Regions from separate parts of the Colwellia sp. BRX10-4 genome, predicted to be linked through region 2. Evidence: riboswitches for the same ligand, from Rfam matches in the RefSeq annotation. Region 2 holds a riboswitch; the other holds the start of a gene.

Region 1 (3,424 bases), on a different contig from region 2:
CGGGGTTTTTGCCTGTTTATTGCTGGTGTAAATTGAAGTAAAATGCGCAATATTAATTATACCCTAAGAGACTTTAGAAATGACAAACAAAGTTGTTGTTATTTATTCTGGTGGCATGGACTCATTCACTGTTCTTAATCGCGCCTTGCATGATGGCAAAGAAGTGTTCGCATTAACTTTTGATTACGGACAGCGTCATGTCAAAGAAATTGAATTTGCCAGTACGGTTTGTCAATCACTTGATGTAAACCATAAAATTATCGATATATCATCTATTAATCAATTACTTGCTGGTTCATCATTAACTGATAATATTGATATTCCTGAAGGTCATTACGAAGCTGAAAGTATGAAATCAACGGTTGTTCCTAATCGTAACATGATTTTGTTATCACTTGCGGTCGGTTATGCCGTTTCAGTGGGTGCTAGCCAAGTTTATTACGGCGCACATTCAGGGGATCATGCAATATATCCTGATTGTCGTCCCGAATTTGTAATGAAAATGAATGAGGTGTGTAAAATAGCTAACTACGAGTCAGTAGAAATATTTAGCCCTTATTTAACGGTTACTAAAAGTGATATTTTAACCGATGGATTAAGAATGGGCTTAAGCTATAATAATACTTGGACATGTTATAACGGCCGTGAAAAAGCCTGTGGAAAATGTGGTGCCTGCCAAGAGCGTTTAGAAGCTTTTAGTGATAATAATGTTACCGATCCGTTAAGTTACGAATCGTGATAAATAAAAGATAAAACACGACAAGGTGTTTTATCTTTTTTCGTTACTGACCAAAGAAAGAATATGCTTAAAGCTTATGAAAATAAGGCATTGTGTAGCTTTTCAACGGTCTCATTTGCTTGTTTCTCATCGACTAAGAAACATAAGTTATGTTCACTGGCGCCATGACAAATCATCCGTACGTTTATCCCTGAGATAGTTTCAAAAATACTGGTACCGACGCCATTACTGCGATGCATTTTATTTCCTATAACCGCTATTAACGATAAACCGTGCTCTACGGTCACTTCACAAAGTTGCTCTAATTCTTCAACAACGGTTGAGTTTAAAAGCGCTTGTGTTGAACCCGTTGGATTATCAAAGGTTAGCGCAACACTGATTTCACTGGTGGTAATTAGATCAACACTCAGTTCATGTTTGGCTAAAATACCAAAGACTTGCGCAAGAAAACCACTAGCATGTAGCATGGCTGGACTCTTTACCGTTACTAATGTTTGCTCTCTACGTAAGGCAATTGAGCGATATATTGGGCTTGATTCAACAAACTGTTGAATGCGTGTGCCGCCCTTCTCTGGTTCCTTACTTGAACCAACAAAAACCGGAATATTCTTTCTCATCGCGGGAATAAGTGTTGCCGGATGAAGAATTTTTGCACCAAAGGTCGCCATTTCAGCCGCTTCACCAAAACTGATTTCTTTAATAGCACGAGCATGCTCAGTAATACGTGGGTCTGTGGTAAAAATACCGACGACATCAGTCCAAATAGAAAGATTATCGGCATGTAACGCTTCGGCTAAAAGTGCCGCACTGTAATCAGAACCGCCACGGCCTAGGGTTGTCGTATGACCGTCTTCGTCTTGACCAATGAAGCCTTGGGTAACGATAACTTTATCAACCAGCAAAGGCGTAAGAAGTTGCTGTGCATTATTAGCGAGCAACTCAAGGTTAACAACGGCTTTACCGTATAATGCGTTGGTTTTCATGACTTGGCGAACATCAAACATTTCGCCATTAACACCAACAGATTTAAGGACTTGTGCAAAGATACATGAACTCATTTGTTCACCAAATGACAAAATTGCATCGGCTATGCGTGGGCAATAGTTAAGTGATTGCGCGTTAGAAAACTCGCTTAACTCATTTAGCAGTTGATCAATTTGAAAGTTTAGCTGTGTTTCTTCAGCTAAATGTTGGGTAATATTAAATTGGATAGCGCGAATACTGCTAACGATTGCTAATTGTTCATGCTGAGATACATCTTTTTGACTTAAACGAACCAGTAAATTAGTAACGCCTGAACTTGCAGATACGACAACAACTTTATTACTTGCATCGTTTTTAATGATCTGAGCGCATCGCAACATCGCTTGATGATCAGCTAGACTTGTGCCGCCAAATTTTGCAACGGTAAAAGGTAATAATGACATCTAAGGTCTCCCTAATTAAGCCCCCAGTAATAATTATAGGGTAACTTTATAAACTTCAAGGAAGAGCATGGCTGAATTAAGAAGTGTTCTTGGTAAGATAAACTAAACTTTTCAGCCAGAAGCTCTCCACCATAATCTAATTAGCACTTAATATACTAACTAGAGGTGACAATCCTAGGGATTCAGCCCTAGTAACCGAATAAATAACGCCACTCGCTAATTACTCTCGGCAATAGTCTCCCTCAATAACAGTCAAAAGAATGGTGGTTCTTCGTGTTATCTACTTAGCTAATGCTCCTCTTCTGGTTGATTATTAAAAACATACAATTTGAGTATTTATTCTAACAACCGACAAGCGGATTAAATCCTATCTGTAATAATAAATCAACAGGCTAAGTCGATCTTTTTTAGAAATAATAGCTTAATAGCATTGCCCGAAGTTCAGCTGAAGCTTGGCTAGACTTTTATACAAAAATTAACGGTTGCTGCAGCGCATTAATTTTATACCACCGACATCCGTTGAAAAGCCAAGATTTTTATAAAAGCTTTCCAGTTCAGGTAAGCAATATAATTCAAAATATTTTACCTTGACTAATTCATCATGGTTTTTAACCAGGCTTATCAATCGCTGACCGGTACCATTACCGCGATGAGAGACGCTTACAATCACATCAAAGATGATTGCTTTGTAGATAAAGTCGCTGAGAATTCGCGTAAAACCAATGAGCTTATTGTCTTCATCGAGAATACCAATACAAATTTGAGAACCACGAATACAATTTTGAGTGTCTTCGAGTGAGCGTTCTTTACCCCACCATACACTTTTATAAAGTTGGTGAACTTGCTTTATATGGTCATCAGAAAAGCTGTAAATTATGGTCATCTTTAATTTTTAAACCCAATATTCACTGACCTATTAACAGACAGTAATTAGCCAGCAACATTATTTAATAAGGGTAACACCCGCAACTTCTACCACTGTTTTTGCATCAGCACGTTCAATAACTTTTAATAGTGTTGTTTGAATAGTTTCATCTTTTCTCGCATCAACTTTACTGGTAAATTTTTGCTCTTGTGGAGCATCACCTTCAGCGGCAATAAAACCAACCACAACTTCAGTAGCACAATCAGCTGACTGACCAAAATAAGCTAATGAAATTTGTGGGTAGCCTTGAAATCCTTTCTTAACTCTTTTATCAATACGTTTAGTCGATTTGTCTAAGTTCATAATAATTATCCAAAAAATAACGCAATATTA
Region 2 (3,424 bases):
CTAAGTCGTGGGCAGTCTTACTTTGATAATAGACATTAAATACCGCAGTCATTTGAGTGAGGTCTAATCGTTTGGCTTGTAAATGTGATTGATAATTCGTGTTATAACATGTCATCACTGCTTGAGGGTGAAGTGCATGGTATTCTTCAAAAAAATCGTCAATAGGTAGGTTGATAAATAATGGCGCTTTTGCTTTTAGTAAATCGGGATTACGCAGCAATAATTGATTGATGTTATCTAACAAAGTTATTCTCAAATAATTGGGTTATGGCATTCATAAATATATAACTTATACCCTAAATTAATTAACGGTATTTTATACGCTTAACGAAAAGATATGTTTATAATAGCCGCTATTCTACGTGAATATTATTATCATGTCAGAAAGGCGAATAATAAATTTGCAAATCACCATATAAAATTCAGGGAGTGGGTTATTTTTACTAAATTTTTTACTTGGTTTAAAGTGAAACTAATACGCAGTGATAAGCGTGCATGGTTATTAAAATTTCGCTATTTTACCGTCCCTAACTGGTTTAGAAAAACACCTGTCGCTGAAGTTTACTTAGCACTTAATGACCCTTATAGCTTTATGCTGATTCAAGTGTTACCAGAACTAGAGCAACGTTTCAATATTCAATTTAAATTGTTCTTAGTCTATGAAAGTGTTCCAGGGGTAACTATCGATCCCAAATTAATGCGCACTTGGGCAATAAAAGATGCCAACTTTATTGCTGATCAATATCAATTGAAAAAAATAACGCAACGACCGACTCAAGAATCACTCTTTACTGGTCAGCAAATGTGGCAGTTGCGACCTAAAACACTCGATAATGCTTGGCAACTCTTTCAACAGACTTGGTCGAATGATTTTGATTACTACTATCATGCTTCTACACCGGTAATAAATTATCAAATTAAAAATTTAATACGTTTAGTTAAACAAGGGCATTACTTACCTTCGTCTATTTTTATTGCGGGGCAATGGTTTGTTGGTATTGATAGGCTTGAACATCTAGAAAAACGTTTGGCTGACTTTGGTTTAGCAAAAGATGACAGTGTTGCTGTTTATCAAAAAAATAAATTAGTCTTTGCTGAGCAACAAGTGAAAGATAATGCAGCTGACATCGCTGACATCGCTGACACGAAAATATTAGAAGCATTTATTTCATTACGAAGCCCTTATTCTTACATTGGTTTATTACAAGCAGAAAAGTTAAGTCAGCATTATCAGATCCCTTTAAAGATAAAGCCGTTATTACCTTTGATTATGCGGGGGTTAACCACGACAGAAAATAAAGAACGTTATGCTGTTTTTGATGCCAGTCGTGAAGCCAAAAAACTTAATATTCCTTTTACCGGTATTGCAGATCCTTTAGGGCAAGGTATTTTTAATGCTTTTCAAATTTTTTCGTATGCAGAACAACAAAATAAAGAACTCGATTTTATTAAGTCTGCGTTTAAGGCCATTTATGTTGACGGTTTAGACTTATCAAATAAATCGGTAATCGAATCTTTATGTCAGCAGCATAAAATCAATTATCTACAAGCGTTAGAATATAATAATGAACATGACTGGCAACAATGGTCTGATACCAACCAAAGTACTTTAGATGGCATGGGGTTATGGGGAGCGCCTTGTTTTCGATTTCAAAATGTTATTTGTTGGGGGCAGGACCGCTTGGCACAAATTGAACAAGCGATTATTGTTTCATAAGATATAATATATCCGTATTATCTTCATTTAGAGCACTATTGACTCAACATTAGAATAAATGTTCTAATGTTGTTGCCCTGAATTCAATAAAGTTTTGTTTTTTCAAACAAGCGAAACTTATGATAAAGGGCCAGAAGAGGAGCATTAACCAGGTAGTTATCATAAAGAGATCAAGCTCTAATGATTGGTAACGAGGGGGATTAATGCCGAGGTAAGTAATTTTTTGATAATTTACTTATCGGTTGTTTGGGTTGAATCCTAACAATTGTCACCAACTTGGTGGGGAGCTTCTGGCCTTTGTAAAGCCTAATGCTCTTCACATAAGTGATTGTTATCTTGGTTATTACAAACGCCTAAAAGTTCTCCGAACGAACAGAGTTCGAGAGAAATGAATCAAATAAAACTATCAAAAAAAATTAGCTTAACAGCTAACCCAACGCCTCATCATACTATTTTATGGACCGCATTAATTACGCCATTACTTGATGATGGTCAAATCGATTTTCCAAGCCTCAAACAATTAGCTATTAGTCAGTCTGACGCCGGTAATGGTATTGTCTTGCTAGGTAGTACAGGAGAGGGCCTGGCCTTAACATCGCAAGAGCAAGTTAAAATTGTTGAATTTGTTTGCCAATTATCACTCAGCGCACCTTTAATGGTGGCTGTTGGCGGTTATCAGTTAACCGAGCAAATTAATTGGATAACAGCTTGTAATAAATTACCTATTTCAGCCTACTTACTTGGTAGTCCCATTTACGCAAAGCCGGGTGTGATAGGTCAAACGCAATGGTTTAGTGCTTTACTTGATGCCGCCAATTTCCCCTGTATGTTATATAACGTCCCCTCTCGTAGCGGTGTTTCTATTGCTATTGAAACTTTACAGACGGTGCAAAATCATCAGCATTGTTGGGCGTTAAAAGAAGCCAGTGGCGATTTAAATCAGGTACTCGCCTATCGCCAGTATTGTCCAGATATTGCCCTATATAGTGGTGAAGACGCCATGATGCCTTACTTAGCACAAGCAGGTGTAAAAGGGTTAGTTTCGGTTTGTAGTAATGTCTGGCCGGCAGCAACTCATCAATACGTCGAGCTATCACTAGCTGGTGAGACTCAAGGTTTATTTCCACTGTGGCAAAATGCGGTCGATGAGCTTTTTAAGGTGGCAAGTCCCATACCTGTAAAAGTATTAATGCACCAAAATAAAATGATAAACACTCCCTTTTTACGTGCGCCGTTAACCCATTTAGAACTTAACGACTGCAACTCGCTGTTAGCATCAGATAAATTAATTAATCAATGGCTTGAAACTCAAGCTAAGTGATCCCTTTAAGTATTAACATGAGAATTTAAAATGAATTGGCAAGAAACATTAACACAATTAGAAGCAGGTACTGTTCGTGCGGCAAATCAAGATAAAGCAGGAAATTGGCAGGCCAATGTAGCCGTAAAAGAAGCTATATTATCAGCATTTAAAGCGGGCGAAAACATTGCTTTTGATGGCATTTATAAGGGGTTTGTCGATAAACATAATTTACCTGCGCGTGAGTTTACCGCTGACGATAAAGTGCGATTAGTACCGGGTGGTTCTTCAGTTCGCCGTGGTGCGCATGTTGCGCCTGGTGTCATTATTATGCCACCCGCTTACATTAATGTTGGGGCTTTTGTTGATACAGGTACTATGATTGATAGCCATGCATTAATTGGCTC

Evidence for each region. A riboswitch is a leader RNA that binds a small molecule or an ion and turns the genes downstream of it on or off. The one in region 2 is predicted to bind lysine.
Region 1: it holds a riboswitch for lysine, as region 2 does, so the genes downstream of both, lysC (lysine-sensitive aspartokinase 3) here and dapA (4-hydroxy-tetrahydrodipicolinate synthase) in region 2, are expected to answer to the same signal.

The regions. Positions count from the first base shown of each region.
Region 1 is NZ_JACGVZ010000013.1:25,474-28,897, forward strand. Features, by position in the region: gene queC (7-cyano-7-deazaguanine synthase QueC) at 80-739, shown strand; gene lysC (lysine-sensitive aspartokinase 3) at 814-2,166, opposite strand; lysine riboswitch at 2,278-2,476, opposite strand; gene H4J67_RS11535 (GNAT family N-acetyltransferase) at 2,642-3,049, opposite strand; gene H4J67_RS11540 (hypothetical protein) at 3,110-3,394, opposite strand.
Region 2 is NZ_JACGVZ010000007.1:82,470-85,893, forward strand. Features, by position in the region: gene H4J67_RS08020 (methyltransferase) at 1-244, opposite strand, end outside; gene H4J67_RS08025 (DsbA family protein) at 467-1,717, shown strand; lysine riboswitch at 1,844-2,015, shown strand; gene dapA (4-hydroxy-tetrahydrodipicolinate synthase) at 2,106-3,038, shown strand; gene H4J67_RS08035 (2,3,4,5-tetrahydropyridine-2,6-dicarboxylate N-succinyltransferase) at 3,069-3,424, shown strand, end outside.